Regions from separate parts of the Microbacterium faecale genome, predicted to be linked through region 2. Evidence: predicted binding sites of a transcription regulator. Region 2 holds the regulator's gene; each other region holds the start of a gene.
The links. The regulator LexA, encoded in region 2, represses DNA repair genes until DNA is damaged. The targets are predictions, from matches to a motif close to TCGAACANNTGTTCGA.
Positions count from the first base shown of each region.

Region 1 (7,775 bases), on a different contig from region 2:
CCATCGCGGGCAACTCGGTGACGGCCTCGTGGTATCGCCCGTTCGGCGGCAATGCGAGCGTGACCGATATCCCGCGCACGCGCCATTCCCGCTCCAGCATGTAGTGCTTCGCCCGCCCCCACGCGGGGTCGTGCAGGTGATTCGTGCCGACCACGAGCGCCGTGCCGTGCGCGCGGCACGCCTCGATCACTCGATCGACCTCGTCGTGCGTCGTGCCGAGGGGCTTCTCGCAGAGGATCGCGCGCTTGCGTGCGTGCGCTGCGGCGATCGCCTGAGCGGCGTGCAGCTCAGGCGGGCTGCAGATCGCGACGACCTCGACGGCGGGGTCGGCGATCACATCTGCCGCGTCGCTCGTTGCCCGTGCGCCGGTGCGCGCCGCGAGGTCGGCCGCTCGCCCGCTGCCGCCGTCAGCGACGCGCACGACGCGAAAGCTCTCGCCGAGGCGCGCCAGCGTCGGCAGGTGCAGCGCGGAGACACCAGGCCCCGCGCCGATCATCCCCACGCCCCATTGAGCAGCCATACCCGACTCACTTACGTAGAAAATCAACTTAAGCGGCAACGAATTCGACGATAACGCATACACTCGGTGAGATACGTCACTCTCATCAGGAAGATTCCATGGGCACCGGATCTACGCTGCGGTTCGCCGCACAGACCGACGAGGTCACCAGCCTCCTCAGGATCGTCAACCTCGTCCGCACACGCGAAGCGGTCACCCGGCCCGAGATCGGGCGCCTCACGGGCCTCGGCCGCGGCGTCGTCACGCAGCGCATCGACCACGCGATCGACATGGGCTTCCTCGAGGACGCCGACCTCGCGCCCTCCACGGGCGGACGCTCGGCGCGCACCCTGCGGTTCCGCGCGGAGCGCGGTCGAATCATCGTCTGCGCGCTCGGCGCGCAGCACATCCACGTCGGCATCACGGATCTCGAGGGGAACATCGTCGACGACACGCACGTCGTCTGGCAGATCGCCCAGGGCCCCCAGGCGACGCTCGAACGGGCGATCGTGCTCGTCGATGAGCTCGTCACGCAGCACGGCGAGCGCGACGTGTGGGCCGTGGTCGTCGGCCTTCCGGGCCCCGTCGACTTCGCGACCGGCCGTCCCGTCGCGCCCCCCATCATGCCCGGCTGGAACGAGTTCGACGTGCGCGCGCCCTTCGAAGAGCGGTACGAGGCGCCCGTGTGGGTCGACAACGACGTGAACATGCTCGTCCTCACGGAGCGCGAGGGCCGCCGAGCGCCGCATGAAGACATGATCTACATGAAGATCGGCTCGGGCGTCGGATCCGCCCTGCTCTCGCGCGGCCGTCTCCACCGCGGCGCGAACGGATCTGCGGGCGACATCGGCCACGTCCGCATCGCGGGCGCCGAGGAACAGTGCCGCTGCGGAAAGACCGGCTGCCTCGAGGCGGTCGCCGGCGGTTGGGCCCTCATCCGCGACGCCGAGCGCGCCATCGCCGACGGCGCGACGTCAGTGCTCGCGGATCGCGTCGCCGCCGGTGAGCCGCTCCAACCCGAGCACATCACGCTCGCGGTGCGCGACGGGGACGCACTCGCGCTGAAGCTCGTGCAGACCTCGGCGCGGGTGGCGGGCGATGCGCTCGCCGTGCTCGTGAACATGTTCAACCCGAAGACGATCATCATCGGCGGGGCGATCGCGAGCGCCGGCGAGGTGATGCTCGCCGAGGTGCGGCAGCGGATCTACGAGCTGTCCCTCCCCCTCGCGACGCGAGACCTCGTGATCGATACGTCGCGCAAGGATCAGTCGGCGCCCATCTCGGGCGGTGCGGAGCTCGCCATCGAGGAGCTCTTCGAGACCACCTTCCCGCGCTGGTTCGCGGACGCGAGGCCGTCGCCGGCCCTCACGCGGGTGTGACGTGGCTGCCCCGATACTGCGCGACGACGCGCTGACCGCCAGGCCCGACGGATTCGAGCTGCGGCTGTCGCTGCCGTGGATCCGGTCGATGCCGCTCGCGTGCGTGACGGAGCTGTCCGTCGTCATCGGCGGCGCGCGCTGCGACGTTGCCGTCGCCCTCGGAGACCGCGAGATCCCGCCCGCGGACCTCGCGCGGGAGGACGCGTGGTGGTTCCTACAGGATCGACTGGTGCTGCGCGGATCCGCCTCACTCGGGCCTGGAGCGCATCGCGTCGAGGCCTTGTTCCGGCTCGTCGTGCCCTATCTCGCGGGCGGACCCGACGGACCGCTCGTGCTCCCGTTGCGCGAGGAACGCGAGCTGGACCCGTCCGTTCACCGCGCGTCGGCTTCGCGTGATGTCTGCGGCGAGGTCGCACCCACGACGGGAGCGTCGCCCGCCGCCGAGGCGAGCATCGGGGCGACCGGCGGGCCTTCGGGTTCTGATGACGCCGGGGGCGGCGCAGGGCCAGCGCACGGTGGGTCTCCGATCTCCGGCACCGCGGATCGCGCCCCGGCCACGACCCTGCCGGACGAGTGGCGCCTCAGCGCCAACGCGTTCAACTGGACCCCGGACGTCGTGGGCGCGCACCGGCCCGCCCACGACATCGTCGTCGGGATCGTCGCCGACGGCGTCGCATCCGTGATCGAGGTCGAACCGGGGCAGGTGTGGCCTGCCTTCCCGGCGCCCTCGTCCGACGACGTCTTGCGGCTCCGGAACGATGTCGCCGCGGTAGGCGGATCCGTGAGCATGGTCGGCGCGAGCATCGACGATTGGGTGGGGACGGCTCGACGCCGTGACGACGATGAGCGGCTCGCCTTCCTCCTTCCGCAGCTCCGTGCTGCCTCTCTCGTCGGCGCCGAGGGCGTGCGCCTCCCGCTCGGGCATGCCGGGCGCCCGCTGCTCGAGCGCCTGCTCCCGGTTCTCGAGGAACTGGATCTCGTGCTGTACGAGGAGATGCAGGGGCAGCAGGCCCCCTCGGGCGCTGCGTTCGACGACATCGCCGACCTCGATGACCCGCGTCTGCGCGTTCTCGTCGACACGAGCATGCTCATGCCGGCGCTCCCGGTCACCTACCTCGAGCGGATGACGTCGCTTCCGGCGGAGCTGCACGCGCGGCTGCGCGAAGAATGGCGGGACCCCGCGACCCATGAGGCGGTGATCGCGGCGCTGCGAGGCGGATCCGTCCCGCCCGAACTGCGCACGACGTTCATGAATCTCATCGTGCGCTTCGGCCGTTCGACCGCCGCCGACCTGCGACCGGTCCTGTCGCTGGTGGGCGCGGTCCACCTGAAGTTCTGGGATCTGGACGATACCGACGGGCGCGTGAGCACGCCCATCCGGGAGCTCGGATCCGAGCTAGCCCGCTCCGGCTTCGCCGGCGCGCTCTGCAGCGAGTGGGGCGGACACGACTGGCTCGACGCCGACGCGACCGACATGACGCGAGCGCACCTCGCGCTCGCCCGCCAGGCACTCGCGGAGGGCGCCGCTGCCTGAATCCTGTGCACGCGGCCGCCGCGAGGTGTCAGTCATACTTTTATTCGAGCTGCTCCGCCAGCTTCTCCTTCGTTTGTCGTATGTCTGTTCTATTCTGACAGCATGACGACGATCCTCGAGGCACCCGCGGAAGCGCCCGCGATACTGCCGCCGCGGCGGCACGTGGGAGCCGCCGTCGCGCTCGTAGCCGGGCTGATCGAGCGCGTCGAACAGCTGCCGGATGCTGCGCTGGCCGACGCATCGAGGACGGTCGAGGAGCTGGGACGCTTCGTCGACGCGTTACGCGTGCGGATCGCGGGCGAGGTCGACGAGCGGTCGAGCTCGTCGCTGCCTCCCGAGGAGCGCCTGTCTCAGAAGTATGCGTGCCCGAACGCGGCCGGGCTGCTGGCGCTGACCACGAAGGCGTCCCGGCGCGAGATCCAGGAACGGATCCGCCTCGACCGCCGCACTCGCGCGGGAACGACCCTGACGGGCGAGCCCCTGCCGGCGGCGTTCCCCTCGGTCGCGGCAGCCTTTCACGACGGAGCCCTCGGTGTCGACGCGGCTCTCACGATCACGGACGCGCTCGCGAAGGTGACCGATCGCGGGGTCGCCGATCCCGCCGATGTCGATGCGGCCGAGGCGAGTGTCGTCGCCCTCGCGACGGGCGACGTTTCGGCAGAGGAGACCCCCGCCGAGACCCACGACGATGTCCGCGCCGTCACGAGCCTGTGGGCGACGGCGCTCGACCAGGACGGCGTCGACCCCGACGCCGCCTACGCGGAACGCAGGCGCGGCGTCACACTCGGTCGCGAACGCGACGGACTCGTGCCGCTCAGCGGCCGGCTGATGCCGGAGACCGCCGGCCTGCTGCAGCGACTCTTCGACGCTCACCTGGCCTCCCCGACCCGATCGGTCTCGTTCGCGCCGTCTCCCGAAGATGCAGACCACGACGAACCGTGGTCCGACACCGAGCACGTCCTCGACCCGCGCACGGTCCCACAGCGTAAACACGATGCGCTCATGGGCATGCTCTCTGCCGAGGCCGCGTCACGCGTGGCCCCGACGATCGGCGGCGCCGCCCCCACGCTCGTCGTCACCGCGACCGTGAATGACCTCGACGGCGGCGTCTGCCGGGCCGACGGCGTCGACATTCCGATGCCCGCGCGCGTCGCGCACCGCATCGCCTGCACGGGCGCCGTGCAGAAGGTCGTCTTCGACCGGGGCGGCAAGATCCTTCAGCTCGGCGTGCCAGAGCGGCTGTTCTCTGCGCACCAGCGGCGGGCGATCGCCGCGCGCGACGGCGGCTGCATCATCCCCGGATGCCAGGTCCCCGCGTCGCAGTGCGAGATCCACCACGTCGAGGAGCATTCGCGGGGCGGAGCCACGCACACCTCGAACGGCGTGATGCTCTGCTGGTGGCACCACCACCGCCTCGACGACGGCGGGTGGCTCATCCAGATGCACGACGGCATCCCCTACGTCGCCGCCCCGCACTGGATCGACCGACATCGCCGATATCGACCGGTCCGCAATCACGCGGTAGCGAGGGTCCGCGTGCCAATTCACCCTTCGCCGTTGTAGTACGGCCAGGGCAGGAAACGACGCTCGCCCCGGCGATCTGGGCCGTTCAGCGACACCTCGCCGGTGGCCGCCCATTCGACGCCGCGCGGGAACATCCGGATGAACTCGATGCGACGGAACGTGTCGATGTCATGGCCGATGGTGATCGTGAACGAACGGCCCTCGCCGTACTCGTTGATCCAGGCGATCGGCTGATCGGTGTTCATACCGGGCAGCGCCGCCACGCCCTCCTCCGGGATCGCAACCGGATAGTGCGGCATGGGCCAGACGGGCGCATTCTCGTACGCCTCGAGATCGTCGAACGTCGTGAGCAGCACCTGAGCGCCGTCGAGGATCTCCACCCCGACGAGAATGTCGTCACCCGTCACGGTCCAGCGTGCGCTGATGCCGTCAGTAATCGGATGCCGCGGATCGACGGTGTCGAGTTGCGCCTCGCCCCACGGGCGAGGCCGCAGACCGCCGTCGACGGTCAGCCTCGAGCCGCGCATGACGTTGTACTCGTCGGGATAGCCCCAGTCGTCCTCCTGTGCAGCCGACCCGTGGAACCACACGATGCCCTTGCCGTCGTCGTGGACGAACTTCAGCAGCGCGGCGTCCGTCTCCGCGCCGAAGCCGACCGCCTTGTCGTGGTACCCGTCGCGGCCCTCGAACACGACGATCACGACGTCGTACTTGTCGATGATCTCAGGCCCGAGCCCGCGCGGGTCCTCGACGACTCGCACGCGGAAACGCCCGGTGTCCTCGAGGACCGTCGTCAGCCACTGATTGTGCTGACGAAAGCTGCGGAACTCGTTGTCGTGCTCCCTGGTCATGTGACCCGAGAGGATGAGCACGTTCAGCACGTCAGCCATCGGTCGATGTCCTCACGTCAGCACAAGTTCGCGCTCGACGGGAACGCGGTTCGTGACGTAACGACCAGGCCCTCCGTCGACGCCCGGTGCGATCTGCATGTAGAGCAGGCGCATCGTGAGCACGACCTCGACCGTGATGGTCTCACCCGCGGCTGGCACGTCGTCGAGGCGGATGAGCACGTCGGGTCGGTCGGCGACGAACCAGAGCGTGTCGAACTGCTCAGGCAGCTCCTCCACGCGGTACTCGCGACCACCGAGGGCGAAGCGCAGGTTCTCGGTCGGCACCTCGGTGCCGTTCACGGACGCCGCGACCCCGTCGACCGCCGACAGCCAGAGGCTGCGGTACCAGGGAATCTGCACCGACACCGCCAGCCCGTCGTCGGTGCGGCGCACGTCCTTGTCGGAGAAGAGGGAGTTGTGAGTGGCCATGATAGGTCTCCTAAGCGAAGGTGTCGGTGAAGTGGTCGTGCGCCACCGGCGGCACTGGCTCGAGCTTCTGCGCGGTTTCCGGGCTGTACGGATGGTTGGTCGTCGGCACCGGCTCATCGGCCGGCGGCATGAACACCGGCTTACCGTCGTCGCCGAAGTACATGAGGTCGAGATCGAAGGCGCCCTGGTTCTTCAGGCCGAAGCTCACCCAGTTCTCCTCGAACGGCGCGCGGGCGAGCTCATAGCAGCGGAACTTCCAGAACTTCCACTCGCCGTCCTGCTTGAGGAAGTCGATCGCGTACTTGCACCACACCCAGTGCGCCCAGACCTTCTGGCCGAGCACCTCGTCGGGCGAGTACATGTCCGGGAAGGTCTCGGCCACCTTCGGGTCAGTCAGACCCGACTCCGTACCGGCCATCAGCCAGACACCCTTGGCCGTCTGTCCGTCGCCAGCCACTTCGATCACGGGCGTCGTGGTGGCGTGCAGGATGAGCTTCCCCGGCGGCGTGGGACGGTCGCGGTGATAGCGCGTCACGCTCTCCCACGTCGTGTACTGTCCCGCGTTGGTGTATCGCGCGCGGATGCCCTCGGTGCCCTCCTTCACCCACAACGGGATGATCTGCTCGTCCTGAAAGGCGTTGTGCAGATACATGTAGCGGTTGAAGAGGTTCTCCACCTGCCCGCGGTCCTCGGCGCGCTGCGCGAGGCGCTGCGCGCCAGCGACCTGCTCACGCAGTCGCGTGATCTCGGCGGCCAGCTCGGTGATGCGTGCATCGACAACGGTGTCGGTCATGTCACTCCTTGAGATTGATTAACGCGCCGTTCGACTCACACCGTCTGGCGCTCGGCCACGGCCTCTTCGATGGCGCCGCGCATCAGCGCGTGCTGCTTCTGGACGAGGTCGATCGGATCCGCCTCGCCGAGATCGGAGAACGCGTGGCCCTCCCACTCGCTCGAGAGGTATCCCTCGAATCCGCCCTTCACGAACTGCTTCACGATGCGCGGAATGTCCATCGCGGGTTCCTCGCCGTCCGGCCCGATGTCGTAGAACTTCGCGTGGACGTGGAACATCTGCGGCATGATGTCGAGCCACTCCTCCGGCGGCACGAGCCCGTGCATGTTGAACGCGAGCCTGGTGAACGGCCCAAAGCGCAGGAAGTCCACGCCCTCGCCAGTCAGGTAGTCCTCGAACTTCTGATTGCGCACATGCATGGGCGTCGGTTCGCGCCAGATCTCGTCCATGACCGAGAAGTGCTTCTCGTCCATCCCCATCTCGCGAAGCGTTCGCAGCAGCGTCGGCGAGAGGCTGTGCATGGTCGACGAGAAGTCGGCCGTGAAGCCGAGGCGCTCGGACTGCAGCTCGTCATACATCTCGCGGATCTGCAGCACCTCGGGGGAGTTCGGGCCCAGCGGAGCGTGGATCTCCAATCCGAGCTGCTGGTCGTACTTCTCCGCCAGCGGCAGCAGGCTGCGCAGCAGCTCCTTGCCGTGGGAGCGGATGACGATCCGCTTGAAGCCGA
Region 1 is NZ_BMHO01000001.1:347,310-355,084, forward strand. It holds gene IEW87_RS01530 (Gfo/Idh/MocA family protein) at 1-520, opposite strand, end outside; gene IEW87_RS01535 (ROK family protein) at 619-1,878, shown strand; gene IEW87_RS14970 (hypothetical protein) at 1,880-3,412, shown strand; gene IEW87_RS01545 (HNH endonuclease signature motif containing protein) at 3,515-4,975, shown strand; gene IEW87_RS01550 (ThuA domain-containing protein) at 4,957-5,826, opposite strand; gene IEW87_RS01555 (C-glycoside deglycosidase beta subunit domain-containing protein) at 5,839-6,255, opposite strand; gene IEW87_RS01560 (nuclear transport factor 2 family protein) at 6,266-7,048, opposite strand; gene IEW87_RS01565 (sugar phosphate isomerase/epimerase family protein) at 7,084-7,775, opposite strand, start outside.
Region 1: IEW87_RS01545 (HNH endonuclease signature motif containing protein) is a predicted target of LexA. The motif match lies at 3,489-3,504, and genes of this name have one in related genera.

Region 2 (7,775 bases):
GAGTCAGCTGGTCGCGATCGGACCGGTTCGCGGGTCGCTGTGGTGGCGCACCTTGATGACCCGGAACCCCTTCGCCGTCGCGTGGCGGCGGGTGGAGAAATCGGTGGTGAAGGTGGCCTCCATCCAGCGCTGCAGGGAGTCGCTGCCCAGGTTCTTCTGCACGACCAGGTATGCATCGCTCTTGCGATCGAGGCGCGGGATCCACGTCTCGAGGAGCTCATGCAGGGCCGGCTTGCCGATGCGGATCGGCGGGTTGGACCGGATCGTCCGAAAGGCGACGTCCGAAGGGATCTCATCGGCGGTGACGGCGCGAACATTGTCGAGGCCGAGCGCCTCGGCGTTGCGCCGTACGAGGTCGAGCGCGCGCTCGTTGACGTCGAGGGCCCAGATGCGTGCGTGCGGCGCCTGCATCGCGAGCGTCAGCGAGATGGCGCCCCAGCCGCACCCGAGGTCGAGGAAATCTCCGCCGGGCGGCGCATCGGGTGAGTTCGACAGCAGCACGTCGGTGCCCCGGTCGATGCGGTCGGGGCTGAAGACGCCGTTCGCCGTGGTGACCCCGACCTCGCGGCCATCGAGGGTCACACGGATCCGGCGGGTCTGTTCAGGGCTCGCGGGCGCCGCGCTGAAATAGTGATCCGCCATAGGCGGCGAGCCTACCGGAGCACGCGGCGTCGCGGTACCTGCCCCCGCGTGCCGTTCCCGCGCTAAACTGGAGGGCTGACCATCCGCGAAAGGACCCTCGTGCCCGACACCACAGGCGCTGAGAACCACCCCGACATCGAGACCGACGACGTCGTCGAACGTGTCCTCGCCCGCGACCGTGCACGCGGCGAGGCGCGCATCTTCGGTGCCGCGCAGGCGCTGCAGCCCGACGATTCCATCGTCGTCGACGACGAGCAGTGGGATCTCGCCGACCGCCACGCGCTCCGCCGCGTCGGAGGTCTCTCCACCGAGCTCGAGGACATCACCGAGGTCGAGTACCGCCAGGTGCGGATGGAGAACGTCGTCCTCGTCGGCATCTACTCCACCGGCGCACAGGTCGACGCCGAGAACTCCCTCCGTGAGCTCGCGGCGCTCGCCGAGACCGCGGGATCCGTCGTCCTCGACGGTATGCTGCAGCGCCGTCCGAACCCGGATCCGGCGACCTATGTCGGTCGCGGCAAGGCCGAGGAGCTGCGAGACGTCGTGAACGCGGTCGGTGCGGACACCGTCATCGCCGACACGGAACTCGCGCCGAGCCAGCGTCGCGCGCTCGAGGACGTCGTCAAGGTCAAGGTGATCGATCGCACCGCGGTGATCCTCGACATCTTCGCTCAACACGCCAAGACCCGCGAGGGCAAGGCGCAGGTGGAGCTCGCCCAGCTCGAGTACCTGCTGCCGCGACTGCGCGGCTGGGGTGAATCGATGAGCCGCCAGGCCGGTGGCCAGGTCGGTGCCGCCGGCGCCGGCATGGGATCCCGCGGCCCGGGTGAGACGAAGATCGAGCTCGACCGCCGCCGCATCCGCACGCGCATGGCGGTGCTGCGCAAGCAGATCCGCAGCTTCGCGCCCGCGCGTGAGGCGAAGCGTGCGGAGCGCGGCCGCAACGCGATCCCGTCTGTCGCGATCGCCGGCTACACGAACGCCGGCAAGTCGAGCCTCCTGAACCGCCTCACGCAGGCGGGTGTGCTCGTGGAGAACGCGCTGTTCGCGACGCTCGACTCGACTGTGCGCCGCACGGAGACAGCCGACGGTCGCGTCTTCACGCTGGCCGACACCGTCGGGTTCGTGCGCAACCTGCCGCACCAGCTCGTCGAAGCATTCCGCTCGACGCTCGAGGAGGTGGCGTCGGCCGACGTCATCGTCCATGTCGTCGACGGCAATCACCCCGACCCGGCAGGCCAGCTGCAGACCGTCCGCGACGTGCTCACGGAGGTGGGCGCGCGGGCCATCCCCGAGATCGTCGTGTTCAACAAGATCGACCTCGTGGACGACTCCCAGCGGCTCGTCCTCGCGGGTCTCGCGCCGCGCGCGGCGTTCGTCTCCTCGCGCACGGGTGAGGGAATCGATCAGCTGCGGAGCCTCGTCGAGGACACTCTGCCGCGCCCCGAGGTCGAGGTGCGCGCGCTCATCCCGTACGGGCGGGGGGATCTGCTCGCGCAGATCCATGAGTCGGGGCAGTTCCTCGACCAGCGTCACGAGGAGCAGGGAACGCTGGTGCATGCGCGCGTCGGGCAGCGTCTTGCCGCGGAGCTCGGGCCCTTCCTCGCGGCCTGAGCACGCTCAGTCGAGCGTGATCGGATCCACGCCAGGCGCCTCGAAACCGAGCACCTGACCGAGGAAGGCGAGCTCGCTCTCGAAGCAGCGCACGATCGTCTCCGAGCGTCGGAATCCGTGACTCTCGCCCTCGAACAAGAGGTACGCGTGCGGCACCCCGTTCTTCGCGACCGCGTCCCGCAGAGCCTCGGACTGCGACGGCGGCACCACCGGATCCTCGCTACCCTGCAGGATCAGCAGCGGGGTGGTGAGCGTCTCGGGGCGTGAGAGGGGCGAGCGCACGATGTACTCCTGCTCGTCCTCCGGCCACGGCCCGACGAGGCCGTCGAGGTAGCGTGCCTCGAAGTCGTGCGTCTCGGCGAGCAGCATGCGCAGATCGGCGACTCCGTAGCGACTGATGCCTGCGGCGAAGACATCCGTGTCGGCGAGGGCGCACAGCACGGTCCAGCCGCCCGCGGATCCGCCCTTGATCGCGAGTCGCTTCGGATCCGCGCGCCCGGCTTCCACGAGTCCGTTCGCGGCGGCCGCGACGTCCTGCACGTCCGCGATGCCCCACGCGCCGTTGAGCCGCTCGCGGTAGGCGCGTCCGTAGCCGCTCGATCCGCCGTAGTTCACATCCAATACGCCGATGCCGCGGCTCGTGAAGAACGACGCATTCTGCGAGAGGTCGCCCGTGACGTGACCCGTGGGGCCGCCGTGCACGAGCACGAGAACCGGCGGCAGTTCTCCGGCAGGCGCGGTCGCGGCCGCGTTCGCCGGCGGATAGAAGAAGGCATGGACCGGACCCAGTGGACCGGGGAAGGTCAGCGGCTCGGCGACGGACTGCATGCCCGAGGAGAGATCGGCCTCGCCACCGCGCAGCGGTCGAAGGGAACGCGCGGACACGTCGAGCTCCCAGAGCCCGCCGGGCACCGTCGCTCCGCCGCCCGTCAAGAGCGCCGTGCGCCCACGCACGTCCTGGAGCTGGATGTCGCCCGTCAATGGCGTCTCGAGCTCGGTCACGATCCCCGACGTGGGCTCGACGAGCATGAGACGCGAGCGACCGTTCGTGACGACCGCGACGACGTTTCCGTCCTCGAGCTCGGCGAACCACCGCGACCCGAGGCTCCAGAGCGGGCCGCCGGTGTCGCCATCGACCGAGTAGATCGGCTCCGGAGCGCTCGTCGCGAGCCCGTCATCGAAGCGGATCCGGAAGAGGTTCCATCGCTGCGTCCACGTGCGGTCGGCGCGCGCGGCCGTCGTGGGCGGATCCTGGGTGAACAACAGCTCGTCGTCGCCGGTCCACTCCGGCTGCAGGGCCGAGACGTTCTCACCGCGGCTCGCTTCGCGCCCGCCGGCGAGGCATCGCCAGTCGGTGACTGTGCCGTCGTCGGCGAGCGTGCCGACGCGCAGCTCTGCGGCGTCCCATGGCATGTCGGGGTGGTCCCACGCGACCCACGCAAGGCGGTCGCCCCGCGGGGAGGGGAAGGCGAGGAAATCGCTTCCCGCGACGACTGACGTAATGGCGACCGGATCCGTGGCGCCGGAAGCGTCGAGAGGGATGCGGACGATCTCGCGTCGCGGGGTCTCGTGCGGGCGCTCGTGCGTCTCGCGCACGGCCCACAGTGCGTCATCGGCCCACACGAGATCGCCGTGCACGAATCGTGAGTCTGCGGGCGTCAGCGGGGCAGGCTCGACGCCGGGCGCGGCCAGGTACACGCGCTGATCGCTCTGCTCGACGAAGACGAAGCGTCCCTGCTCCTGCGAGATGACGGTCCACGCACCTCCGCCGTACTCGTGCACGCGCGATCGCGCGCTCCACGGCGCAGGCAGGATCGGCGCATCGTGGCCGGATCCGAGGATCGCCGTACGCCCCTTCTCGGAAGGCACCGACTCGGCCCACCACACCTCGTCGGCGACGTACTGCGCGTGTCCCAGCCGAAGCGTGCCGAGCGGCATGTCCTCGGGATGGATCGGCGAGGGCCACGTGCCGTATGGGCGAGAGGTGAGATCAGCCATGTCTCCACGCTATGGCACGCGCCTGGCCGATCGCACCCGGGGCGCCGGGTTGTGGAGCCGTCGCGCGCTCGGAGCCTGCGCAGAGGCGAGCGATTGTGAGATATGCGCTATACGGCGCGCATCACGGCCACGATCTTGCCGAGCACGACAGCCTCATCGCCGAGGATCGGCTCGAACGCGGTGTTGCGCGGGAGGAGCCACACGTGCCCGTCGCGCTTGCGGAAGGTCTTCACTGTGGCCTCGCCATCGAGCATGGCCGCGACGATCTCGCCGTTCTCTGCCGTGTTCTGCGTGCGTACGACGACCCAGTCGCCGTCGCAGATGGCAGCGTCGATCATCGAATCGCCGGACACCTTCAGCATGAACAGCTCGCCATTGCCGACCAGTTGGCGGGGCAGGGGGAAGACCTCTTCGACGTGCTGGTCCGCCGTGATCGGCACGCCGGCCGCGATCTGGCCGACGAGTGGCACCATCGCCGCGTCCCCGACGGCCGGAGCCGCGTCGGCCGGGCTCTCGGTCGATGTGCCGGGAAGCTCGACGAGTACCTCCATCGCGCGCGTCTTGCCGGGGTCGCGTCGGAGATAGCCACTGAGCTCGAGCTGACCGAGCTGGTGAGTGACACTCGACAGCGATTTGAGGCCCACTGCGTCGCCGATCTCGCGCATGCTCGGCGGATAGCCGTTCACCTGGATCGAGCGCTGGATGACTTCGAGGATGGCGATCTGCTTCTCGCTCAACTGTTTGCGACGGCGCCCCCTCGGGGCGGTCTGCGGGGTGATGTCGGCGCTCATCCGCTCGTTCCTCTTCGAATGTCAGTGGTTGCTGGTGAGGTGTGCTGCGTGAAGGAGACGCTACCGGAAACGGGGCGATCTTCGGGAGATTTGTTCGAGTGTGTCGCCAATTGATCTCCGGATTATTCGAAAAACCGCTTGACGGATTCGAACATTCGAAGATACATTCGGTACATCAATACGAGAGAAGGTCATCTGATGAGCACGGTTACCCTCACGGCACCCGCGTCGCACATTCCGGCCACCCGCACGCGACTGCGTCTCACGACGCGCGGTCGCCGCGTCCTCGCATCGCTTGCCGCCCTTCCCATCGCCGCGGCGGTCGCCGTCGGAATCATCGGCGGCGGGTCCGCCGTTGGGTCCGGAGACGGCGGCGCTCCGGCGGGAACGTTCGACACCGTGACCGTCATGCCGGGGGACTCCCTGTGGTCGATTGCCCAGAGCGTCGCGCCAGCGCAGGACCCGCGTGACGTCGTTGCCGAGATCAGTTCGCTGAACCAGCTGTCGAGCTCGGGCGTCGACGCGGGCCAGAAGCTCTCCATTCCGGCGGCTTACTCGACCGGAAGCTGACCACACGGTCGTAGCATGGAGGGGTGACCGCGACACTCGACGACCTCCCCATACGCGACGACCTCCGGGGCCAGCGCCCGTATGGAGCTCCGCAGGCGCCGCTTCCCATCGCACTCAACGTCAACGAGAACACTCACGTGATCTCCGAGGATGTGGCCGATGACATCGCCGGATCGATCGCGAAGACGATCTCCGAGCTGAACCGGTATCCCGACCGTGAGTTCACCGACCTGCGCGAGGCGTTCGCCTCCTACCTCGGTCACGGACTGACTCCCGAGCAGATCTGGGCGGGCAACGGCTCGAACGAAGTCCTCCAGCAGGTGTTGCAGGCCTTCGCCGGACCGGGGCGCCGCGTCTTCGGCTTCTCGCCGACGTACTCGATGTATCCGCTGCTGACGCGCGGTGTGGGCGCCGAGTGGGTGGCCGGGTCGCGTGGCCCGCGCTACGAGATCACACCCGAGGACGCCGCGGAGCAGGTGCGCGCGGCCGACGCGGACGTCGTGATCCTCTGCGCGCCGAACAATCCGACCGGTACACCGTTGCCGATCGAGGTCGTCGAGAGCGTCTATGAGGCCGCGCGGGGGATCGTCGTCGTCGACGAGGCATACTTCGAGTTCGCGCCGTCCGAGGCGCCGTCGGCACTCACCCTTCTTCCCGGACGGGAGCGACTCATCGTGTCTCGCACGATGAGCAAGGCGTTCGCCTTCGCGGGGGCGCGCGTCGGATACCTCGCGGCGGATGCCGCCGTCACCGACGCCCTGCGTCTGGTGCGCCTGCCGTACCACCTCAGTGCGCTCACGCAGGCGGCCGCGGTGGCCGCGCTGCGCCACAGCGACGAGATGCTGCGGACCGTGGACGACATCGTCGTGCAGCGCGATCGCATCTCGGCGACGCTTGAAGCGCTCGGCTACGACCCCTACCCATCCTGGAGCAACTTCGTCATGTTCGGCGGCGTCGAGGACCCGCAGGAGACGTGGCGCCGATTGTACGACCGGGGCGTGCTGATCCGCGACGTCGGCGTTGCCGGCCACCTCCGCGTCTCGGCAGGCACCGAGAGCGAGACGACCGCGTTCCTCGACGCCCTCGCGGCCGTCGGCGACGCCTGAGCGTCTAGGATTCGGATATGACCAACGCCCGCACCGCGCGCCGCACCCGCACCACGAGCGAGTCCTCGATCGAGCTCGAGATCAACCTCGATGGCACGGGTGCGAGCGACATCGACACGACGGTTCCGTTCTTCGACCACATGCTCACGGCGTTCGCGAAGCACTCGCTGACCGACCTCACCGTGCGCGCGACGGGCGACACGCACATCGACGTGCACCACACGGTTGAGGACACCGCGATCGTGCTCGGCGAGGCGATCCGCGAGGCGCTCGGTGACAAGTCTGGCATCTCGCGCTACGGCGACGCCCTCGTCCCGCTCGACGAAGCGCTCGCCCAGGCGGTTGTCGACATCTCGGGGCGCCCGTATCTCGTGCACTCCGGTGAGCCGGACGGATTCGAGCTGCACCTCATCGGCGGCCACTTCACCGGCTCGATGGTGCGTCACGCCTTCGAGGCCGTCACGTACCACGCTGGCCTCACGGTGCACGTCCGCGTGCTCGCTGGCCGCGACCCTCACCACATCGCGGAGGCCGAGTTCAAGGCGTTCGCCCGGGCGTTCCGTCAGGCGAAGGCGCTCGACGCCGCTGTTGATGGGATCCCGTCGACCAAGGGCGCCCTGTAATGGCCCAAGCCCCCGTCGTCGCGATCCTCGAATACGGGTCCGGCAACGTCCACTCTGCAGTCAAGGCGCTGGAGTCCGCGGGGGCGGACGCGCGTCTGACGCGAGACGCTGGTCTCATCGCAGCGGCCGATGGACTGCTCGTCCCCGGCGTCGGCGCGTTCAGTGCGGTGATGGACCAGCTGCGCGGCGTGCACGGTGACATGATGATCGAACGTCGTCTCGCCGGTGGCCGACCGGTGCTCGGCATCTGCGTCGGGATGCAGATCCTCTTCGAGCGCGGCACCGAACGCGGCGAGGGCGCCGATGGACTCGCACAGTGGCCGGGAGAGATTTCCGAGCTCGATGCACCCGTCGTGCCGCACATCGGGTGGAGCCGCGTCGAACCCGGCGCTGACTCTCGCCTGTTCGCGGGGATCGAGGACGAGCGCTTC
Region 2 is NZ_BMHO01000002.1:25,657-33,431, reverse strand. It holds gene IEW87_RS13090 (class I SAM-dependent methyltransferase) at 4-642, opposite strand; gene hflX (GTPase HflX) at 742-2,256, shown strand; gene IEW87_RS13080 (alpha/beta hydrolase family protein) at 2,263-4,254, opposite strand; gene lexA (transcriptional repressor LexA) at 4,362-5,045, opposite strand; gene IEW87_RS13070 (LysM peptidoglycan-binding domain-containing protein) at 5,244-5,615, shown strand; gene IEW87_RS13065 (histidinol-phosphate transaminase) at 5,639-6,721, shown strand; gene hisB (imidazoleglycerol-phosphate dehydratase HisB) at 6,739-7,344, shown strand; gene hisH (imidazole glycerol phosphate synthase subunit HisH) at 7,344-7,775, shown strand, end outside.

Region 3 (7,775 bases), on a different contig from region 2:
GAGTGCACGCCGCGTGGATCCCATCGTGTCGAAGGCGCCCGCCTTGGCGAGCGACTCGACCGTGCGTTTGTTGGTCACGTGCGCGGGAACACGCTTCAGGAATTCGTGGAAACCCGTGTACGGACCCTCCTGTCGCGCCTCGACGATCCCCTCGACGACACTCTGGCCGACGTTGCGGATCGCGCCGAGCCCGAAGCGGATGTCGTCGCCGACGGCCGCGAAGAACTCGATCGACTCGCTGACATCGGGCGGCAGCACGCGGATCCCCATGCGCCGGCATTCGTTGAGGTACATCGCGAGCTTGTCGCGCGAGTCGCCGACGCTCGTGAGCAGGGCCGCCATGTACTCGGCCGGGTAGTGCGCCTTGAGATAGGCCGTCCAATACGACACCATGCCGTACGCCGCCGAGTGCGCCTTGTTGAACGCGTAGTCCGAGAAAGGCAGAAGGATCTCCCACAGCGCCGTGATCGCGCCCTGAGAGAATCCGTTCTCCGTCATACCTCCCGCGAAGCCGACGTACTGCTTGTCGAGTTCGGACTTCTTCTTCTTGCCCATCGCACGGCGCAGGATGTCGGCCTGTCCGAGACTGAACCCCGCCACCCGCTGCGCGATCGCCATCACCTGCTCCTGGTAGATGATCAGGCCGTAGGTGGTGTCGAGGATGTCGGCGAGCGGCTCCTCGAGCTCCGGGTGGATCGGCGTGATCTTCTGTTCGCCGTTCTTTCGCAGCGCGTAGTTCGTATGCGAGTTCGCACCCATCGGGCCGGGACGGTAGAGCGCGATGACGGCCGAGATGTCCTCGAAATTGTCAGGCTTCATGAGGCGCAACAGCGAGCGCATCGGTCCACCGTCGAGCTGGAAGACTCCGAGCGTGTCACCACGCGCGAGGAGTTCGTACGCCTTGCGGTCACCGAGCTCGAGCGTCTCGAGATCGAGCTCCTCACCGCGGTTGGTCCGAATGTTGTCGAGAGCATCCGAGATGATCGTGAGGTTCCTCAGGCCCAAGAAGTCCATCTTGATCAGGCCGAGCGACTCACACGCCGGGTAATCGAACTGCGTGACGATCTGGCCGTCCTGGTCACGCTTCATGAGCGGGATGATGTCGATGAGCGGATCGGACGACATGATGACGCCCGCCGCGTGGACGCCCCACTGCCGCTTGAGTCCCTCGAGCCCGACCGCGCGGTCGTAGACCGTGCGCGCCTCGGGATCCGTCTCGAGCAGCGAGCGGAACTCGCTGGCTTCCTTATAGCGCGGGTGGTCGCGATCGAACATGCCGTCGAGCGGCATGTCCTTCGCCATGACGGGCGGCGGCATCGCCTTCGTGAGGCGCTCTCCCATGCTGAAGGGGAAGCCGAGCACGCGGGACGCATCCTTCAGCGCCTGCTTCGACTTGATGGTGCCGTACGTGACGATCATCGCGACGCGCTCGTCGCCGTACTTCTCGGTGACGTAGTCGATCACCTCGGCACGGCGCCGATCATCGAAGTCGACGTCGAAGTCGGGCATTGAGACGCGATCCGGGTTGAGGAAGCGCTCGAAGATGAGGCCGTGCTCGATGGGGTCGAGGTCGGTGATGCGCATCGCGTACGCGACCATCGACCCCGCACCCGATCCTCGTCCCGGGCCCACGCGGATCCCGTTGTCCTTGGACCAGTTGATGAAGTCGGCGACGACGAGGAAGTAGCCCGGGAACTTCATCTGCGCGATGATGCCCATTTCGTACTCGGCTCGCTCGCGCACCTCGTCGGAGATGCCGTTCGGGTACCGGTAGTGCAGCCCCTTCTCGACTTCCTTGACGAACCAGCTCTCCTCGGTCTCGCCCTCCGGTACGGGGAATCGCGGCATGTAGTTCACGTCGGTGTCGAACTCGACCTCGCACCGCTCGGCGATCAGCAGCGTGTTGTCACACGCCTCTGGCAGATCGCGGAACAGGTCGCGCATCTCGGCCGCCGTCTTGATGTAGTACCCGTCGCCGTTGAACTTGAAGCGGTTCGGATCGTCCATCGTCGACCCGGACTGCACGCAGAGCAGCGCCTCGTGCGCATGCGCGTCGTGCTGGTGCGTGTAATGAGAGTCGTTCGTGGCCACGAGCGGAATCTGCAGATCCTTCGAGATCTTCAGCAGATCTTCACGGACGCGTCGCTCGATGTCGAGCCCGTGATCCATGAGCTCGCAGAAGTAGTTGTCCTTGCCGAAGATGTCCTGGAACTCCGCGGCGGCCTCCCGCGCGGCGTCGTACTGCCCGAGACGGAGCCGCGTCTGGATCTCGCCCGAGGGGCACCCTGTCGTCGCGATGAGACCCTTCGAGTACGTCTGCAGCAGCTCGCGGTCCATGCGGGGCTTGAAGTAGTAGCCCTCCATGCTCGCGCGCGAGCTGAGTCGGAACAGATTGTGCATCCCCGCCGTGTTCTCGGCCCACATCGTCATGTGCGTATAGGCACCAGACCCCGAGACGTCATCACGCTTCTGCTCCGACGTGCCCCACGCCACGCGCGTGCGGTCGGACCGGTGCGTGCCCGGCGTCACGTAGGCCTCAAGGCCGATGATCGGCTTCACGCCCTGTGCCTTCGCGGCGTTGTAGAACTCGAACGACGCGTAGTTGTTGCCGTGGTCGGTCACGGCGATCGCAGGCATCTTCATCTCGGCTGCGGCCTTCGTCATGTCGACGAGTTTCGCCGCCCCATCCAACATCGAGTACTCACTGTGGACATGAAGATGCACGAAGGAGTCGGATGCCATGAGGCCAGTCTAGATTCGACCCCCGACGCGGGAGGCGGCGTGTCTGAGCATCTATCGATCCGCCGCGAGACTTGTGCAGGAATCGGCTCGCGCCGCTCATGATCCGAATCTTTGTTCGACTTAATTCCCGACTTCTCTTGTTGTATTCGTACCTTTGTTCTACCATATGAATCATGTTCACCCTCGTCCACCCGTCGCACGTGGAGCGGACGCGCGTCGCCACCGCCGCGGCCATGCTGCGTGAGGTGGCCGACCGCGTCGCGATGGTGACGGACGAGGATCTGGTCGCACTCGCTCGGGGCGCCGAAGCGCTCGGCCGCCACGTCGACGCGTTACGAACGCGGATCGCCGGCGAGGTCGATGTTCGATCGGGTCAAGAGCTGGTGGGGCCCACCGATGACGATCGACTGTCTTCGAGATACGGCTGCGGCAACGCCGTCGAGCTGCTCGAGAGGACGACGCGGGCGTCCGTGAAGACGCTGCGGCAACGCGTGCGCCTCGACCGTCACACCCGAACGCACACCACACTGACCGGGCACATTCAGCCCGCCCGCTTCCCTGAAGTGTCAGACGCCTTCCGCGCGGGAAAGCTCAGCATGGACGCGGCCTGTTACCTGACCGATGAGTTCACCCGCCTCCGGCATCGTGGCCACACCTCCCCCGAGGAGACGACGATCGCCGAACAGGAGATCATCCGCGCCGTCACAACCGGCATCGACGGAGCGCCCGCGGACGACGCGGCCGAAGTTCCCGCCGATGGCGTGCTGCCGGAAACGTTCGACGAGTTCCGCGTCATCGTCGACACCTGGTCCACCTTTCTCGCGCGCGACGGCATCGAACCAGACGCGGAGTACGCCGAGCGCTTCCGCGGCCTCAACCTCGGTCGGACGCGTGACGGATTGGTCCCTGTCGCCGGCAATCTCGTCCCCGAGGCCGCCGCCGGCCTTCAGCTGCTCTTCGACGCCCACAACGGGTCCACCACTCGCTTTCGCACGTCACCTGAGGACGCCCCCGCCAGCGCCGCGTGGACCGACGACGAACAGGTCCACGACCCGCGCACGGCGCCGCAAAAGCGTCACGATGTGCTCGTCTCGATCATCCAGGCGGCGGCGGCCGCGACGGACACTCCGTCGCTCGGTGGCGCCGCCCCGACTCTGCAGATCAGCACGGCGGTCGGGGACCTCGACGGCGGCACCGCCATCATCGACCGCACGCAGGCGCCGGTTCCCTCCTCGCTCGCGCATCGCATCGCGTGCACGGGAGCCGTGCAGAAAGTCGTCTTCGATCGAAACGGACGCATCGTCCGTCTCGGTGCGCCTGACCGCCTCTTCAACGCCCATCAGCGACGCGCCATCGGCATACGAGACGGCGGGTGCATCATTCCGGGCTGCTCTATCCCCGCCGCCTGGTGCGAGGTCCACCACGTCACCGAATATGCGCAGAGCGGCCCCACCCACACCGACAATGGCGTGCTGTTGTGCTGGGCCCACCATCACAGGCTCGAAAGGTCCGGGTGGCAGATTCAGATGCGCGGCGGCACGCCGTACGTGAAGGCGCCAGGCTGGATCGACCCACGCGGGATCTTCCGCGCCGTGCGAAACCAGCGCACCGAGCGAGAACGGGTCCGACAACGCTCCCGCCACGAGACTCCCCCACTGCAACTGCCGATTCCCACCGGTTAGCACACGTCCAGGCACGTCATCACGAATGCCGGCGCCGTCATCGCGCGCCCCATGGTCTCTCGGCGCGCGTCGCTCGGGGTCTGCGTCTCTCGGCCTCTGCGCGTCGCTCTCGCAGCCCGGGCCGCGCACTGCGCCGGGACGCTGCCCAACAGCCAGAGATCTAGACTGCTGTCATGCATCGGCCCGTCTCTGTCACCGGCGTCGTCATCAACGGGCACGGCTCATGACACGGACCTTCATCGAACGCACCGTCATCGATGCACCCCTCGAAGCCGTGTGGACGAACTCGCTGAGCATCGATGTGCACCTCGCGTCGATGCGGCGCTCGTCGGAACGCGCCGTCGCTGGCGTCGTCTCCGGGCTGAACGGGCTTGATGAGACGGTGACGTGGCGGGCACGCCACTTCGGCCTCTGGTTCGAGATGACCAGCCGCATTACCGAGCTCGATCCCTACCGGCGTTTCGTCGACGAACAGACGACCGGTCCGTTCCAGAGCTTCCGCCATGAACACGAGTTCACGTGGCGCCAGGGCCACACCGAGATGGTGGACATCGTCCACCTCGCGTCGCCCATCCTGCCCCGGTCGACCGAGGCGATGATCCTGCTGCCGTACATGCGGCGTCTGATCCGTCAGCGCAACGCACATCTCGTGCGCTCGAGCGAGCCGTCAGCACCTTCAGTGCCTCAGAAGAGACCGTCTTCCAGCAACTCGTAGGCGTGCTGCAGGTCGTCCGGATACGGCGACGTGAACTCGACGCGCTCCCCCGTGGCCGGGTGATCGAACGCGAGCCGGTGCGCGTGCAGCCACTGGCGCGTGAGGCCGAGACGCTCGGCGAGCGTCGGGTCGGCCCCGTACAGCGGGTCCCCGACGAGCGGGTGCCGGTGGGCGGCCATGTGCACGCGGATCTGGTGGGTGCGGCCCGTCTCGAGGTGCACCTCGATGAGCGTCGCGCGGGGAAACGCCTCGATCGTCTCGTAGTGCGTCACGGAGTCCTTGCCGTCGGACGTGACGGCGAACTTCCAGGAGTGGCTCGGATGGCGGCCGATGGGCGCGTCGATCGTGCCCGAGAACGGATCCGGGTGCCCCTGCGCAACCGCATGGTAGATCTTGTCGACGGTGCGCTCTTTGAACGCCCGCTTGAGCACCGTGTAGGCGTGCTCGCTCTTCGCCACGACCATGAGGCCGCTCGTGCCGACGTCCAACCGGTGGACGATGCCCTGGCGCTCCGCCGCGCCACTCGTGGACAGCTCGATTCCGCTCGCGAGCAGTGCGCCGGGCACGGTCGGGCCGTCCCAGCCCGGCGACGGATGCGCCGCGACGCCCACAGGCTTGTCGACGACGACGAAGTGCGCGTCCTCGTAGACGATCCCGAAGCCGGGCACCTCGGCGGCGACCACCGTCGGTTCGGCCTTCGGCGCCCATTCGACGTCGATCACGGATCCGGCCATCACGCGGTCAGACTTCCCTGCGGCGGCGCCGTCGATGCGCACGCCACCGGCTGCCGCGACCTCGGCCGCGAACGTGCGCGAGAAGCCGAGCATCTTGGCGAGTGCGGCGTCGACACGGGCTCCGTCGAGGCCATCGGGAACCGGCAGGCGGCGCGACTCAGGCACCGGAACGCGTCTCCCGCTCCCCCGCCTCGTCGCTCAGGCTCTTCGTCGCGTCGAGGGCCGCTTCCGTTCCCTCCGGCGACGACGTTCCGTCGGCCGCAGCGCCTGACGGGTCGTCATCGCCCCTCGTCTCAGATTCGTCGTCAGACTCCTCGAGACGGCCGTCATTGCGATCGTCGGCGTCTGCGCCTGAGCCGGCATCTGCGTCGGCGCCGGCATCTGCGCCTGCGCCGGCAGCAGCATCCTCCGCGGGCCGCTCACCGCGGGTACCGTCGAAGTTGAGTCCGGTGACGACGAGCAGGGCCACCGATATCATTCCGCCGACGATGAAGATGTCGGCCACGTTGTAGATCGCCGGCGTCGTCCAGAACCACATCCACGGCGTGAGGATGAAGTCGACGACGTGTCCCTCGGCGAAACCGGGGTCGCGCAGCAGCCGGTCGGTGAGGTTACCGAGCACTCCACCCAGCAGCAGGCCCAGTACGACCGTCCAGAGGCGGGAGCGCACGCGTGTGATCGCGAGGAACACGATGGCGGCCGCAACGAGGGCGAGCGCGATCGTGAAGACCCACGTGACGCCCTCTCCCATCGAGAAGGCAGCGCCCGGGTTGAACACGAGCAGCCACTGCAGAGCGTCGCCGATGACGGGCACCGGCTCGCCCTCCGTGAGATGAGCCAGCGCGTATTGCTTGCTCAACTGGTCGGCGGCCAGCACCGTGATCGCGAGAATCGCGATGACGATGCCGGCCGCCAGGCCTCGCAGCGGAGGTCGTCCCTTCACGTGGACGCGCTCAGAGACCGACCGTCGAGGCGGGAGCCTTGCCCGATCCCGACTCCGGAGCGTCGAGGTCGGCGAGCTTCTGCTCGAAGTAGCCACGCAGCTGCTGGCGGTAATCGCGCTCAAACTGGCGCAGCTCCGTGATCCGGCCCTCGAGGCTCTTCCGCTCGCTGTCGAGCTTCTGCGAGATCTCGCGCTGCTTCGCCTCGGCGGCCGCGACGATGCTCGACGCCTTCGCCTCGGCGTCGTCGACGAGGCTCTTCGCCGTCGCCTGACCCTCCGAGACATGCTCATCGTGGAGGCGCTCGGCACGCGCGATGATGCCAGCCGCCGTCGACGCCGTCGACGTGACACCGGGCTCAGCGGGCAGCTCCTCGGCAGCTGCTGCCTCGGGCTGCTCAACCGAGGTGGCCTCAGCGGGCGCTGCAGCGGTCTGCTCAGCGGCGGGGGCATCAGCGCCGCCGGCCTCGAGCTCCGCGATGCGCGCCTTCAGCTGCTCGTTCTCCTCGATCGTCTTGCGCCACTCGACGACGATCTCGTCCAGGAAATCGTCCACCTCGTCCGGGTCAAAGCCCTCCTTGAAACGGACGTGCTGGAACTGTTTCGTAACGACGTCTTCCGGCGTCAATGCCATATCCTGACCCCTCTCTCGGTGGTGGTCCTCATGATACTTCAGTAGATGATCGCGATTGCCTGCAGAATCCACGACAAGACGAAGCAGATCAGCAGCGTGAGCGCGAACCCGACGTCTATCGCGATCGGGCCGATTCGGATCGGCCGGATGTGGCGCCGAAAGAAGTTGATCGGCGGATCCGTGATCGTGTAGACCAGCTCGCAGATGACGAGCATCGTCCCCCGTGGCCGCCACTCGCGGTTGAACAGCGGGATAAATTCCAGGATGAGACGCGCGAACAGCACCACCACGTACAGGGATACGAGCAGGTGCAGGATCGACGCGACGA
Region 3 is NZ_BMHO01000001.1:2,533,062-2,540,836, forward strand. It holds gene dnaE (DNA polymerase III subunit alpha) at 1-2,742, opposite strand, end outside; gene IEW87_RS12135 (HNH endonuclease signature motif containing protein) at 2,916-4,424, shown strand; gene IEW87_RS12140 (SRPBCC family protein) at 4,648-5,139, shown strand; gene IEW87_RS12145 (RluA family pseudouridine synthase) at 5,109-6,038, opposite strand; gene lspA (signal peptidase II) at 6,031-6,816, opposite strand; gene IEW87_RS12155 (DivIVA domain-containing protein) at 6,827-7,447, opposite strand; gene IEW87_RS12160 (YggT family protein) at 7,486-7,775, opposite strand, start outside.
Region 3: IEW87_RS12135 (HNH endonuclease signature motif containing protein) is a predicted target of LexA. The motif match lies at 2,846-2,861, and genes of this name have one in related genera.

Region 4 (7,775 bases), on a different contig from region 2:
GCGGCGGATCCGCGGCCCTGACAGAGAATGCCGCGCCGGCTTGCTTCGGCGACGATGTCGTTGACGATGAGGAAATAGCCGGGGAAGTCCTTCTGCTCGATGACGTCGAGTTCATGCGCGATGCGGTCGCGATCCTCGTCCCGCAGCGTCGGGTACCGGTCCGGGACGGCGCTCCAGACGAGCTCGCGCAGGTACGACATCGGGGTGTACCCGTCCGGAACGTGCTGCCGCGGGAGCGCGGGTCGGGCCGAACGGAGGGGGAACGCGAGCTGATCGGCGAGACGCGCCGACGCCTCGACTGCACCGGGGTAGCGCGCGAACAGGCGAGCCATCTCATCGCCGGATCGCAGATGGGCGCGATTCGTCGCGGGGAGCCAGCCGTCGAGGTCGTCCATGCTGCGCGTGGCCCGGATCGCCGCGACCGCCTGGGCGAGCGGCGCTTTCGCCGGCCGGGAGTAGTGCACGTTCCCGGTCGCGATGAGCGGCAGCCCCAGGCGCTCCGCGAGATCGGCGAGGAGGTCATTGCGACGATCGTCTGCGGGGTCGCCGTGGTGGGTGATCTCGACGTGCACGTGATCGCGTCCGAACAGGTCGATGAGTCGCCGCAGCTCGCGTTCTGCCGCGCTTGGCGAGTCGTGTGCGGCAAGCGCCCGGCCGACGGCTCCCTTGCGGCATCCCGTGAGGACCTCCCACGCGCCGCCCGCCTCGTGCGCGAGATCGTCGAGATCGTAGAGGGGGCGGCCACGCTCTCCGCCGCGCAACTGTGCGCGCGTGATGGCGCGAGAGAGGCGGTGGTACCCCTCCTCGCCGCGCGCGAGCACGAGCAGGTGCTGGCCCTGCGGATCCGGGTGCCCTTTCTGCGGCGCGGTGAGGTCGAGTGAGAGCTCGGCGCCGTAGACCGTCTTCAGCGACGTGTGCTCGGCTGCCTCGGCGAAGCGCACGGCACCGTAGAAACCGTCGTGATCGGTGAGGGCGAGTGCCTCCAGTCCCAGCTGTTCCGCCTCTTCGACGAGTTCTTCCGGTGACGAGGCTCCGTCGAGGAAGGAGAAGGACGAGTGTGCGTGCAGTTCGGCGTAACGAGTGCGGTTTCGTTGGCGGACGAGCTGCGGCGGTTCGTAGGCTCCCCGCTTGCGGCTCCACGCAGGGCTATCGCTGCCGTCGGCGTCGGAGGGTGCGGCGGTCGGGCGGCGCCCGCTGAGGGTGCGTTCGAGCTCGTGCCAGGAGATCGGAGGGTTGTTGAAGCCCATCAGGCATACCTCCCTTCGAGGTGCCAGGTTTCGTCTTCGAGGACGGCGAGCCACGCGGAGCGGCGATCGTCGACCAGCTGAAAGCGGTGTGTCCGGCGTGCGCGCTGCGGGTCCCAGCCGCGTTCGACGAGCGGCCAGGGACCGGCCCACGAGATGATGCCGCGCCCGTCGATCCGGGCAGGGTCTGCGGAGACGAACCCGCGTTCGTCGACCGTGACGATCGTGCCGTCTGCGGCGGTCACGCTCACGCGGTGCGGGTCGCGATACACCTCGGAGGGCAGCGGCGGGGGAAGCGCCCCCGGCCAGGGGAGGTCACGGGAACGGGAGGGCACGGCGGCCTCACCCCAGGGGACGAGTTCCTCGCGATCGGCCGGGGTCCGTCCGCCGCCGAGTGCAGGCGTCAGCACGCCGCGGTGCCCGAGCAGCGTCTGCACGCGAGACATCGCGTGGTGCGAGCGTTCGTCGGGCCCCTGCCCGATCAGCGCGGGCTGATGCGACGCGGCATCGTCGACGGCGTCGGGCTCGATGACGATGCGCGAGACGCCGCCGGTGAATGCCGTTTCGCCGGGTGCAGGCTGCAGCTGCCAGCGCACCCGGTCGACGACGCTCGTCGCGTCGAAGCTCGCCGGGTGTTGCCACACTCGTTCGCTGCGTTCGTCGCGGTCGGTCTCGAGCGTGATGCGTACCGCCGTGCACACGAGGGACTGCGCGCCGATGCCGTCACAGAAGGTCTCGGCCGTCTGACGCACAGCGAATGCCACCTGATCGGCGATCTCGAGCGGCGGCTCGAGATCGAGCACGCGGGCCGTCTCGGGAGGCGGGGTGCGGGGGGTGACGGTGCGCGAATCGCGTCCGGACGCGAGCGCCTGCAACCAGGATCCGCGTACCCCGAGTCGTTCGTGCACGCGCGCGGCGGGAATCGCGGCGAACTCGCCGAGGGTCTGTACGCCGAGCCGAGCGAGCAGGAGTGCGAGCTCCCGGTCGCCGAGCGAGAGGGCGGGGAGCGGCGAGAGGAAGTCGGAAGCGCCTCCGGGGGGAACGAGGGTGACCGGCTCGCCGGAGGGTGCTCGCGCCGCCTGCTCTGCCGTGAACAGTCCATCGGCGACCCCGGCGCGGGCGGTGAGGCCGATGTCGGCGAGGGAGCGCAGGAGGGATTCGGCGGCCTGTTGCTCTCCGCCGTAGAAGCGTGCCGGGCCGCGGGCGCGGATTGCGGCGAGGCCGGGACGGAGGGGCTGCACGCCGGGGACGAGTTCTTCGAGGTGCGTCAGGACGTCGTGGAACGCTCTGCTGTCGCGGGCCTCGTCATGGGGGAGGAGTCGCAGCTGCGCGCATGCTCCCTGCGCGTCGCGCCGTCGCTGTCCCTTCGTCACGCCGTCCGCGCGCGCTGCCGCGGAACAGGCGACGACCTGGCCGTCGTGGATGATCGCGAGCGGACCGTCGGCGTGCACGCGATTGGCGGCGGACACCTCGCGCGCCTGTGTGCGCAGGAAGGCCGTGATGGGCCAGTCGGGGAACCACAGTACGATCGTGCGCTCGGGGAAGGGCGTCATGCGCTCACCGCCGTGAGGTGGCCACGCTGCGTGGGGATGCTGGCCGACGGGAGCGATTCGACTCCGCCCGTCGGACCGGGCAGGAGCAGTCGTACGCGACGCGCGACGGGGCTGATTCGGCCTGAGGCCGCGACCGTGACGACCCGTGAGCTGAGGGCCCCGTGTCCGCTGCCGATTCCGCGCCACTCGGGTTCGCCCATGGTGAAGGACAGGTCAGCGCCCGGCCAGGGGCCGATCGCGAGGAGCGCGCTGCCACGTTCGCGCAGCCGCGCGGAGAGGCGCGCGGTCTCCGCCGGCGCTGCGGTGCGAGGAATCCGGGCGGCGACGAGGGGGAAGACGTCGGCAGCGGCGGAGATCGTCTGTCGCCACCTGTCGCCCGGTCTCGGGATGTGGGCCAGCCGATTCGGGGCCACGCCGTAGCCCTCTGCGGCCTCGAAGGAGAGGTCGGGAAGGCCGATGAACGCGCACCACGCGCCGTCGCGCGAGGCGGAGCCGAGGAGGGCGAAGAGCAGCGCGGGGGAGTCGGGGAGCGCGTAGGCGGCGCCCGGGCGCAGCCCACCGGAGGGGAGGAGAGGCGCCAGGGCGTCATCGACCGGCAGCGCATCGGGTTCTGCCGTGCGCCGCTGCATCCGACTGATCTCCGCGCGTAGCCGCGTGATGTCGGACAGCTGCTCGTATGCTGCCATCGCCACACCCCCAGGATAGAAACTATGTTCGAATATGCCAAGTGGCACTCGAACACTAGTTCGAACCCCCGACACGAGAACCCACCGCCGTGCCGCCACGTCGCCCTGCGTCGCCTCCGCGAGGGCGCGCCCGACCGCGCGCCCGTTCGAGAGTGCTTTCCTGCCCCGTTTTCACGTGGAAAGGGCGTGTCGACACTCGCGAACAGGGATGGAGTGTTCACCGCGCACCGGCGTGACGGCGCCGCGGTGCACGTCGGCACTCGCGAAGGTGTGGCCTGTGGATAACCTCTGCGACGAAGGGCGCGCTCTGCGAGGGTCGTCGCATGAACCCGCGATTCGCGCTTCCCGATCAGCTCGGCGAGGCATTCTCGGTGCGCGCGGCGCGCGAAGCGGGCGTCAGCGAGAAGCGACTCCGCGGACCACAATTCGAGGTTCCCTTCCGTGGAGTGCGATCGCGTCCCGTCGCGGCGGCGTTTCCCACGACTGCCGAAGCCGAACGCGACGACGCGTGGCGACGGATCCGCGCGTACAGCCAGATCATGCCCGAGCACGCATTCTTCGTCGGTCCGACGGCCGCGCTCATCGGCGGCGTTCCGCTGCCAACCGGCTTGCACCGAGACCTCTACGTCGGAGTCGAGTTCCCCCGCACTCCGCCCCGCCGTGCGGGAGTCCGTGGTCGACGGGTCAGCACGTCCGGGCATACCGTGACCGTCTCTGGCCTCCGCGTCGCCGACCCGATCCTGACGTGGGCGACACTCGGTGAGCACCTCGGCGAGTACGACCTCGTCGCGGCGACGGACCACATCATTCGAGTACCGCGGTCTCCTGGCGGGCTCGTGCGGCTCACGCGCACCCGACCGTATGCGACCCGCGAGCGACTCGAACAGATCCTCCTGGCCAATCGATGGCGCGCGGCGCCGAAGCTGCGTCGAGCGCTTGCCCGGGCGCGGACGGGCGCGTCGTCCCGTCCTGAGACGTGGACGCGGCTCCTCATCGTCGATGCTGGTCTGCCGGAGCCCGTGCTCGATCACGACATCTTCGACGAACGCGGCACCTTCGTCGCGTGTGGCGATATGGCGTATCCGCATCTCAAGGTGCTCATCGAATACGAGGGGGATGGGCACCGGGAGCGTGCCCAGTTTGAGCGCGACATCGACCGCTATTCGGACGTGATGGAGCTCGACTGGCGCGCGGTCCGTCTCACGTCGGCGCACGTCTTCCGCGCGCAGAGCGAGGTGGTACGGCGGGTCTGCGCCGCCGCGGCCTTCCGAACGCCGATCGGATGACCGCATCACGCGGTCACGTTGCGTCGCTCGTGCCGCTCATCTGTCTCGACGCCGTCGGGCCAGGTCCGCTCATGTGGCGTGGCGAATGAGAAGATCGCCGAATGCGACGAACCGCTCTCGTGATCCGGATGCCTCGCGTGGACGCCATTGTCGGCGCCCAGCGCGGCAGGTTGGCGAGCGACGCGCCCCTGGGCGTCCCTGCCCACTTCACGGTGCTCTTTCCCTTCATGCCGCTCGACGAGATCGATGACGATGTGCGGCGGCACTTGTCCGTCGCGCTCGAAGCCATTGCCCCATTCTCAGTTGAGTTGGCCCGCACCGCATGGTTCGGCGACGCTGTGCTGTGGCTCGCGCCGACATCGGACGCGTCGCTTCGTGCTGTGATCGAGGCCGTCGAGGGCATGTTCCCGTCGCTTCGCCCATACGGCGGGGCGTATGACGAGACGATCCCGCACCTCACGATCGGCGACGGAAAGCCACGCAGCGTGCTCGCCGAAGCGGAAGCAGCCGTGGCCAGGTTGTTGCCCATCACCGATCACGCCGATGCGGTGACGTTGCTCGCCGAGCGTTCAAATGGAACATGGCGCCCCATCGACGTCTTCCCCCTCGGTGGATAGCGCTCGCGTTCACCACCTCCGCGAGTGCCCATCTGCCCTTCCACCGCCTGGAAAGGGCGCGTAGGCACTCGCGACCGCGTCGAGAGGCGGTCCCGCACTCGCGGACGCCCACCGCGCGCACCGGCGCCCACCGGTGCCCGCGCGCGGGCCCTTGCGTTAGGACAGGAGACCGAGGCGCTCGAGGCGCTTGGCGAGACCGGCGCCGTCGACCGACGAGACCCAGGGAACGCCCGCCGCCGAGTGGTCGTCGACCGACATGCGGCCCCCCGCGAGCACGGCTTCCGCGGCGGTCAGACGGCGGATCGCGACGCCTGCGACGGACGAGGGATGCTCGGCGGTGAACGTCGTGTAGATCTCATCGTCGTGCTGGCCGTCGTCGCCGATGAGCAGCCAGGTGATCTGCGGGAACTCCTGGGCGAGCCGCCGGAGGTTCGACTCCTTGTGGGCGCGTCCACTGCGGAACCACCGGTCGTGCGTGGGGCCCCAGTCGGTGAGCAGCATCGAGCCGCGCGGGAACAGGTTGCGGTGCAGGAACCGGTTGAGCGTCGGCGCGACGTTCCACGCGCCCGTGGAGAGATAGATCATCGGCGCCCCGGGATTCTCGCGCATGAGCCGATCGAGGAGCACCGCCATGCCGGGGACGGGCTGACGTGCGTGTTCGTTGACGACGAACGAGTTCCATGCCGCGAGCAGCGGACGGGGGAGCGCCGTCACCATCACCGTGTCGTCGACGTCGCTGACGACGCCGAAGCGCACGTCTGGATCCACGATGAACGCGTGGGCCTCGACGCTCGAGCCCTCGACGGTCATCTGAAACGGCTGCCATCCCGGCGGCAGATGGGCTGGCAGAGTCACGTCGATCACGCCGCCGCGGTCGGCGACCACGTTGTGCGTGTTGTCACCGATCGTGACCGTCACGGTCGCGTATCCGACGGCGATCCCGACGAATGAGCGCCACCCGCGCACGCTGTCGCCGCGCCTCTTCGACCGCACGGAAGGCAGGATCAGAACGCGCCCGACGACACGCACCCACCCATCGCCGCCGTAGCCGGGGAACGGAAGGACGGTCGGCGTGCGCCCGCGCTTGCGCGCCATACGCTCACGCCATGCATGGAAGCGGCGTTCGAAGCGTGCGATCCACAGGATTTTGCGGGCGGGATCGTGTGCGGGCTGCGCTGGTCGGGATGCCATCGCGCTCAGTCTTTCATGTGCCGGCGCTCGAACCAGCCCAACAGCTTCTTTCCGGCGAAGACGAGCAGCAGTCCGGCGACGATGATGCCGATGAAGGCGTAACCGGCCCAGTGGGCGCTGCCCGCGAGCTCTCGGTAAGTTTCGGCGGCGCCTGCGGCGATCGAGATGTAGATGGCGGACCACAGCACGCACGCGGGTATCGTCCAGGCCACGAACTTGCGGTACGGGTATCCCGACATGCCCACGGTGAGCGGCACGACGGAGTGCAGCACCGGAAGGAAACGCGACAGGAAGATCGCGATCCCCCCTCGCCTCTGCAGATAGGTCTCGGCGCGGTCCCAGTTGCGGCGCCCGATCCAACGGCCCAGGCGCGACTCGCGTAGCCACGGTCCGGCCCAACGCCCGATCGCGTAGCCGATGCTCTCGCCCGCGAACGCCCCCGCGACGACGAACGCACCGAGGATCAACGCCTCGGGGACCGAGGTGACGCCGGTTGCCGCGACGATCACGATCGTGTCGCCGGGCACGATGAGTCCGATCAGCACGCTCGTCTCGAGCATGATTGCGATGCTGGCGATGAGGATCCGCAGCCACGGCGCGACGCTCTGCACGACGTCGAGAATCGTGGACAGGACCTCGTTCAGCACGTTGTCGATCCTACGGCGGAGATGCTGAGGAGCGCGCGGTAACCTGGAACCATTCGTTTCCTCGCGCGCTCGCTCGCGCGATTCCCTCATCGATTGGCTTCCTTCGACGTGTCAGAGCCCACCGCCCCCGAGACCAGCGCCGCCGAGAGCGACCGGATCCACGAGATCCAGCAGAAGTGGCAGCAGTACTGGGAAGAGCACGGCACCTTCCACGCGGGCGGATCCGCCGACGACCGGCCACGCAAGTACGTGCTCGCGATGTTCCCGTACCCCTCGGGCGACATGCACATGGGGCACGCCGAGAATTACCTGTACAGCGACATCGTGGCCCGATTCTGGCGTCACCGCGGCTACAACGTGTTGCACCCGATCGGCTGGGATTCGTTCGGCCTCCCCGCCGAGAACGCGGCGATCCAGCGCGGTGCGGATCCCCGCGAGTGGACGTACGACAACATCGCGCAACAGCGCACGAGCCTGAAGCGCTACGGATCGTCGTTCGACTGGTCGCGCGTGCTGCACACGTCGGATCCCGAGTACTACGAGTGGAATCA
Region 4 is NZ_BMHO01000001.1:2,163,778-2,171,552, reverse strand. It holds gene IEW87_RS10260 (error-prone DNA polymerase) at 1-1,247, opposite strand, end outside; gene IEW87_RS10255 (DNA polymerase Y family protein) at 1,247-2,797, opposite strand; gene imuA' (DnaE2-dependent mutagenesis accessory factor ImuA') at 2,794-3,483, opposite strand; gene IEW87_RS10245 (putative endonuclease domain-containing protein) at 3,807-4,769, shown strand; gene IEW87_RS10240 (2'-5' RNA ligase family protein) at 4,871-5,386, shown strand; gene IEW87_RS10235 (App1 family protein phosphatidate phosphatase) at 5,543-6,577, opposite strand; gene IEW87_RS10230 (DedA family protein) at 6,583-7,221, opposite strand; gene leuS (leucine--tRNA ligase) at 7,333-7,775, shown strand, end outside.
Region 4: imuA' (DnaE2-dependent mutagenesis accessory factor ImuA') is a predicted target of LexA. The motif match lies at 3,532-3,547, and genes of this name have one in related genera.